2 linked regions of the Allorhodopirellula heiligendammensis genome follow. Each later gene encodes a partner of the first gene's protein in a complex. Links are inferred from orthologs where the notes say so. Each region holds a gene or a part of one and is shown on either strand. Other genes may lie near its edges.

The links.
Region 2: the proteins of carB (region 1) and carA are in contact, whole or in part, in a solved structure (PDB 1KEE), measured with the Escherichia coli proteins. The link is inferred for Allorhodopirellula heiligendammensis from one-to-one orthologs.

Annotation. Positions count from the first base shown.
Region 1 is NZ_SJPU01000003.1:746,679-750,784, forward strand. Bases 123-3,906 are described here. They hold carB (carbamoyl-phosphate synthase large subunit), read left to right. Parts: upstream 123-448; coding sequence 449-3,706; downstream 3,707-3,906. Other genes in these bases: Poly21_RS22670 (cytochrome c), read right to left, coding at 123-235. Also shown: more of Poly21_RS22670, read right to left, coding at 1-122; Poly21_RS22680 (TolC family protein), read right to left, coding at 3,944-4,106. UniProt on the Escherichia coli protein: Large subunit of the glutamine-dependent carbamoyl phosphate synthetase (CPSase).
Region 2 is NZ_SJPU01000001.1:2,307,567-2,310,724, reverse strand. Bases 55-2,890 are described here. They hold carA (glutamine-hydrolyzing carbamoyl-phosphate synthase small subunit), read right to left. Parts: upstream 2,146-2,890; coding sequence 964-2,145; downstream 55-963. Other genes in these bases: Poly21_RS08735 (PEP-CTERM sorting domain-containing protein), read right to left, coding at 2,461-2,890; proS (proline--tRNA ligase), read right to left, coding at 55-754. Also shown: more of proS, read right to left, coding at 1-54; more of Poly21_RS08735, read right to left, coding at 2,891-3,158. UniProt on the Escherichia coli protein: Small subunit of the glutamine-dependent carbamoyl phosphate synthetase (CPSase).

The sequences.
Region 1 (4,106 bases):
GGGGCGTCCCAAACAATTTATCCACCACTGCGGCGACGTCTTCCAAAGCCGCGTCAGTCGGCACATCGCGAGAAATCTCCAGCGACATCGCCCGCACCCGGTCGTGGTCAAATTCAGGGGCCGATTCTCGACAGCCCACCACCAGTCCAGCAACGCCCGCCGCTACCAGCATTGCGGCCACCCTCAACGAGGGGGTAGGTCGGGATTGACGCCAAAAAAAGGGGATACGAGCCATCAAAAAAAGAAATATTTCAGAGTCGAGGGCAGCAGCGAGGTGAAACGACGCCCCATTGTCGCCAAGCAACCCACGCTGAACACCACCCAAATCGAGGAAATCAGGCTTCCGCGACAAAACGCGGCAGGCACCGTCCTCTACGCCCAGGGCAAAACGTGCTATCCTCCGCAAGATTTGGTCAACTCCTCGACTCGCTTTCTGGAATCCACGACTGTGCCGCGCCGCGACGACCTCAAAAAAATTCTTCTTATCGGCAGTGGGCCGATTGTGATCGGCCAAGCCTGCGAATTTGACTACTCGGGCACGCAGGCCTGCAAGGCACTCCGTGAGGAGGGCTACGAAGTCGTTTTGGTCAATAGCAATCCGGCGACGATCATGACTGACCCCGCGACTGCCGATGCGACCTACATCGAGCCGCTGACGTGGCAGATGGTCGAAAAAGTCATCGCGAAGGAACGCCCCGATGCGTTGCTGCCGACACTCGGTGGGCAAACGGCGCTGAACATCGCGATGGACCTCGATGCCAATGGGGTCCTTGAAAAATACGGCGTTGAAATGATCGCCGCCAACGCCAAGGTGATCGCGAAAGCCGAGGAACGCGACCAGTTCAAAGAGGCCATGGAGAAAATTGGTCTCGATGTCTGTAAAGGTTTTACCGTCAGTACGCTCGCCGAGGCCCGCGCCGCGCTCGCCGAGGTCGGCCTGCCCGCCATCGTTCGACCCTCGTTCACGATGGGCGGTTCAGGATCGGCAATCGCCTATAACAAGGACGACTTCGACGCCCTCGTGCAGAACGGACTCGACCAATCACCGGTCACTGAAGTTCTGATCGAAGAATCGATCATCGGCTGGAAAGAATACGAGATGGAGGTCATGCGAGACTGCGACGATAACGTCGTCGTGATCTGCAGCATCGAGAACTTTGACGCCATGGGCGTGCATACGGGCGACTCCATCACCGTCGCCCCCGCCCAGACGCTTTCGGACAAAGAGTATCAGCGGATGCGTGATGCGTCGTTGGCGGTGATCCGAGAGATCGGCGTGGAAACTGGCGGTAGCAATATCCAATTTGCGATCGAGCCTGACACCGGGCGGATGATCGTGATCGAGATGAATCCTCGGGTCAGTCGCAGCAGTGCCCTGGCTAGCAAGGCGACCGGTTTTCCAATTGCCAAAATTGCGGCCAAACTGGCCATTGGGTATCGGTTGTGGGAATTGCCCAACGACATCACGCAAAAAACGAAGGCCTGCTTCGAACCCACCATCGACTACGTCGTTACGAAGATCCCGCGTTTCGCGTTTGAGAAATTCCCAGAAGCTGACGCAACGTTGACGACGCAGATGAAGAGCGTCGGCGAGACGATGGCCATCGGCCGGACCTTCCAAGAATCATTCCAGAAGGCTCTCCGCGGACTCGAGGTCGGGGCGTTTGGTTTCGGCAGTGACCCTAAAGATAAGTGGGGCACCGACGAGCAACCTGATCGCGACGAAATCCGTGCGAAGCTCAGCACTCCCGGTAGTGAGCGGGTTTTCTACATCCGCTATGCCATGAAATCCGGCATGAGTGTTGCCGATATCCATGCTCTCACACATATCGACGAGTGGTTCCTCGAACACTTGATGCACTTGATCGAGATCGAGAACGAAGTCACCACGCTCGGTTCGCTCGACAAGCTGGATGCCGAGCAGTTGCGGGACATGAAGCGTCGAGGCTTTTCTGACCGGCACATCGCAGCGATGACCGGAACGACGGAACTGAAGGTTCGCAGCCACCGACTCGCTCATGACATCCGACCGGTCTTCAAGAGTGTCGATACGTGTGCGGCCGAGTTTGAAGCCTTCACTCCGTACTTCTACAGCACCTACGAGTCCGAGTCGGAGGTCCCACCGAAGACTGATAAAAAACGCATCATGATTCTCGGTGGAGGTCCCAACCGCATCGGCCAGGGCATCGAATTTGATTACTGCTGCTGCCATGCTTCCTTCGCGCTGCAGGAACTCGGTATCGAGTCGATCATGGTCAACAGCAACCCTGAAACGGTCTCGACCGACTACGACACGTCCGACATGCTGTTTTTTGAACCGCTCACGATCGAAGACGTGCTTAACATCTGTGACGAAGTGCAACCTGATGGTGTGATCGTGCAGTTCGGGGGGCAAACGCCGCTGAATCTTGCTCGCGGTCTCCAGCAGTCGGGCATCCCGATCATTGGGACCAGCGTGGATACAATCGACACCGCCGAAGATCGCGAGTTATTTCAAAGTCTCATCAATGAACTCGGCCTGCGGCAGCCTCCGTCCGGCATTGCCCGCAACATGGAGGAGGCCCGCGTCGAAGCCAAGCGGATCGGTTATCCAGCGCTGGTTCGGCCCAGTTTCGTGCTCGGTGGGCGGGCCATGGAAATATGTTATGACCGTGCTCAATTCGAACGGTACGTTGCGGAAGCGTTCATTGTCGCCGATGGCCAACCAGTCCTCATCGATCGTTTCCTCGAAGATGCCACCGAAGTGGACGTCGATGCGATCAGTGACGGCACCGACTGTGTCATCATGGGAATTATGGAGCACATCGAAGAGGCCGGGGTTCACTCCGGTGATTCGGCGTGTTGCATCCCCTCGTTTAGCCTGACCCAGCCGATACTCGCTGATATCCGTGACGCCACACGAAAGCTGGCCGCGAGATTGAATGTCGTGGGGCTGATGAACATTCAGTTTGCGGTCAAGATTGAGGCTGATGGTCCGCAGGTATACATTCTCGAGGTGAATCCGCGGGCTAGCCGAACGGTGCCCTTCGTGGCCAAAGCTACTGGGATTCCTGTGGCCGGCATTGCCACTAAGGTTATGGCAGGCAAAACACTCGCCGAACTGGGCATCACGACGGAACCGATTCCCCGACACGTATCGATCAAAGAGAGCGTGTTTCCGTTCCGGAAATTCGCCGGCGTCGATATTGTGCTCGGTCCGGAGATGCGGAGCACCGGCGAGGTCATGGGGATCAGCGAAGTATTCTCAATGGCGTTCGCCAAGAGCCAGCTTGCAGCGGGCACCGTCCTGCCGGAATCCGGCAAAATCTTTCTCTCCTTATCAGCACGGCACAAAGATGACGTCGTTGCGCTGGGCAAGTCGCTGACCGAACTCGGCTTTGAATTGCTCGCGACCGAGGGCACCGCTCAGCGACTCACCGAAGCGGGTATCGCGGTCACGCAGGTTAAAAAGATCGCCGAAGGTCACCCCAACCTCATCGATTATCTCAAAAACGATGATGTGCAATTGATCCTCAACACGCCCAGCGGCAAAGGTGCACGCACTGACGAGGGTAAGATTCGAGCCGCCGGTGTTCAGCATGGTGTCCCTTGCATCACCACCTTGGCAGCCGCCGAAGCGGCCGTCCGCGCCATGTGGGCCGTCCGGGAGCGGGAGATGGACGTGGAGTCCCTGCAGCATCGCTATGCCCTGAGCAACCAATCGTAGCCAATCGGATTGGCCTGTCTGAGTCGACATCGAGCGTGACGATGCCGTTCTTACGTCACCCTCCCAAGCGATTCTTGGGAGGGCGAGGAATGTGACTTTCGCGAGTTTCTCGGGGAGGACGCGGTCTCGGTTGCCCAGCGATTGACGGTCGCTCTGAGCGATCGGCACCTCCCCGACAAGACTTCAGCCTACGGCCTTCCTCAAACCTCGTGTGGAGATGCCGAAGGAAGATAGCACTCACTGATAGCCAGCCAGCACGCCACCTCCGCCGAGGGCTTGGTAAGCGTCGACGGCAGCCGTCAGTTGTTGTTGTTTGGTCTCGATCAAAACCATTTTCGCTTCGTTCATATCACGCTGCGCCAACAACACGTCCAAATATTCGCCGCGGGCGTTCTGGAAG
Region 2 (3,158 bases), on another replicon or contig:
CCTTGGCAAAATTTTGGCCAAGGAAGTGGCTCGTGCCCGCTTGCAATGCTTTGCGGTCCTGCATCATCGCTTCGATGGACAGCGTCTCGACGGCGCCGGGGAATCTCTCTTTCGGTGTTTTGCTGCCCACGATTACAGGCATCGCCATCCAGTTCTCGGCAAAGTCGCGATAGACCTCAACCATCTGCTCGGTTTCCGCGATCGCTTCGGCGGCGGTGGCGTGCACCGTGTGGCCTTCCTGCCAGAGGAATTCGGCGGTGCGTAGGAACATGCGCGTCCGCATTTCCCAACGCACCACGTTGGCCCACTGATTGATCAGGATGGGCAGGTCGCGATAGCTCTGGACCCATTTGGCGTACGTGGCGCCGATGATCGTCTCGCTTGTGGGGCGCACGATCAGAGGCTCTTCCAATTTGCCCGCTGGACGCAGCCCGCCATTGGGGTCCGGTTCGAGTCGGTGATGCGTGACGACGGCGCACTCTTTGGCGAAGCCCTCGACATGCTCGGCTTCCTTTTCGAGATAGCTCATCGGGATGAACAGCGGGAAGTACGCATTCTGATGCCCGGTGGCCTTGAACATATCATCCAACGCACGCTGGATGTTTTCCCAGAGCTGGTATCCCCACGGCTTGATCACCATGCAGCCGCGCACCGGAGAGTTCTCCGCTAAGTCAGCGGCCTTGATCACCTGTTGGTACCATTCGGGATAGTCGGCCTCGCGGGTGGGGCTGATCGCGGTTTTCGGTGCGGGCATGCGGAGAGTGGGAGAGTGGGAGAGTGGGAGAGTGGGAGAGTGGGAAGGCGCGTCACCCTGGAGACGCGTCGTCGAGTGGCTCGCAGGTAGGCCTCTCGCCAGTTGCGAGATGCTCTGCCGCGCCCGCGAGGCAGTGAAGCGGTGGCAACTGCTGCGGCGAACAACAGGCAGGAAATGTATGCTGCCGTGACGAGAGTGGTGCCCGCAGCCTAGGCGTTTGCGGTCGCCGTGAGTTGTTGCTGGAACTGCTCGAATAGATAGTGGCTGTCGTGCGGTCCGGCGGCAGCTTCGGGGTGGTACTGCACCCCGAAGACGTTGGCAGTGCGATGACGGATTCCTGCGATCGTATCGTCGTTGAGATGCCGGTGGGTGACTTCCAAGCACTCGGGCAAGTCCTGATCGTCGACGGCGAAGCCATGGTTCTGCGTCGTGATTTCGACTTTTTCGGTCTTCAAGTTCAACACAGGCTGGTTCGCACCCCGGTGACCGAACTTCAATTTAAATGTCTTCGCGCCACAGGCCAGAGCGATTAACTGGTGTCCCAGGCAAATGCCGAACACAGGGACCTTGCCGATCAACTCGGAGATTGTCTGCTGAGCGTAGGTCAGCGGTTCGGGATCGCCGGGGCCATTGGACAGGAACACGCCAGCGGGTTGGAGTCGCAGGATTTCTTCGGCAGAGGTGTTGCCCGGAACGATGGTGACGCGATTTCCCCGCGAGCGAAGATGGCGAGGAATGTTCCATTTCATGCCGAAGTCCATGCACACAACGTGCGGTCGATCGGCATCGGCGAGCCCGTCGGCATTGCTGACGATCTTGGCGCCGTGAGCACATTCGATGGCGGTCCACTCATCGAGTTCGGTGGTCCACATTTCCTGCTGGCTGGGCATGACCTCCTTCACCAGGTCGCGACCGACCAAGCTCGGTGCGGCCTTCGCTTTGGCGATCAGTGATGCATCATCGAGGTCGTCCGTGGACAGTATCCCTTGCATGGCACCCACGCTGCGAATGCGTCTGACGAGCGATCGCGTATCGATTCCCATCAGCCCCATCACGTTGTGTTGCTGGAGATAGTCGTTCAACGTGCCTTCGGAGCGGTAGTTACTGTGAATTCGGCTCTCGTTGCGAATGACAAACCCGGACAAGGCCGTGCCGTGTCGCTCGACGTCGATCGAATTGACCCCGTAATTGCCAATTTCCGGGTAAGTCATCGTGACAATTTGACCGCAGTAGCTGGGGTCCGTCAGGATTTCTTGGTATCCGGTCATGGACGTGTTGAAGACAACCTCTCCCGTGACCTCACCGCACGCGCCGAGGGAACGGCCCAAATAAACGGTACCGTCAGCGAGCGCGAGTTTTGCTGGTCGCGAGCGATTATTCGAATCAGTCATTTAACAGGCGTTTTGGTGGGTGCGGGAGTCAACGGTCCCAGTATCACGTCGAAAAACAATCTTTTCTAGGGGGTGCTGCGCACTCAACCCCGCCTTCACCAGCAATTTCCGGGAGAATATCAAAATCGCTGCAGGTCAAAGTGGCGCAAACTTTGCTCGAGGGCGCCCGTGGCGGATGAAATACAGGCTCCTGATTGAGTAGCTACTGTCCACCCCATGGCTACCGCTGCGTTTCAACCGTCTCATTCCGGTGGCGAAATGCGGACGATCGCAATAGTCATCCGAGCGGATTGACTGCCGACTAGCGTTTACGGACTACCCCGCAGCCTCATGGGCCTTGCGGCGACGAGCCGCGAGCGCCCCAGCGGCGCACACTGCGATGCCGAGCAGGGCGAGCGAGGAGGGTTCCGGCACGGCTGAAGCTGTGGTGATCGTCAGCGAAGCTTCATAGAAGCTCAGGCCATCCTGTGCCACGTCGTCTTCGATAAACAGCGACCAAGTTCCCTGGGCGGATTGTCCATTGAAAATATCGAGGCTATTGAGGGTGGCATCATCCGGCCGGAAGGTGCCGGCAGTAACTAAACCTGGATTGGCATTTACCGGTGTCAGCGCAGATTGATCAAACAAAATGGTCCCCTTGAAGCCGACCGTACCGGAAGTGAACGATGAAAAATTGTCGGCGGGAACGAGTTCAATGTCGTTGGGATTGGAGATCAGCGTAAAAGTTGTTCCCGAAGGACTCGTCAAGGCAAATTCGATCTCTTCGAAGTAAGCAATGCCTGCGGTAATGGGAGTACCCTCAGGCACGAAAGCATCATTATTGCTTTTGGCAAAGAAAATGGAGAGGTTGATGTCAGTTACGACTGTCGAGTCGCCTCCGAAGTCACCAATGGTGAATGAGAAGTTCCGCGTGCCGCTGGAGTTATCGAAGAACCCGTCGGTGGAGTTTATCTTGGTGACGACAGCCGCCTGCAGTTGGCCAGCTGATGTGACCGCTACTACTGCCCACGCTA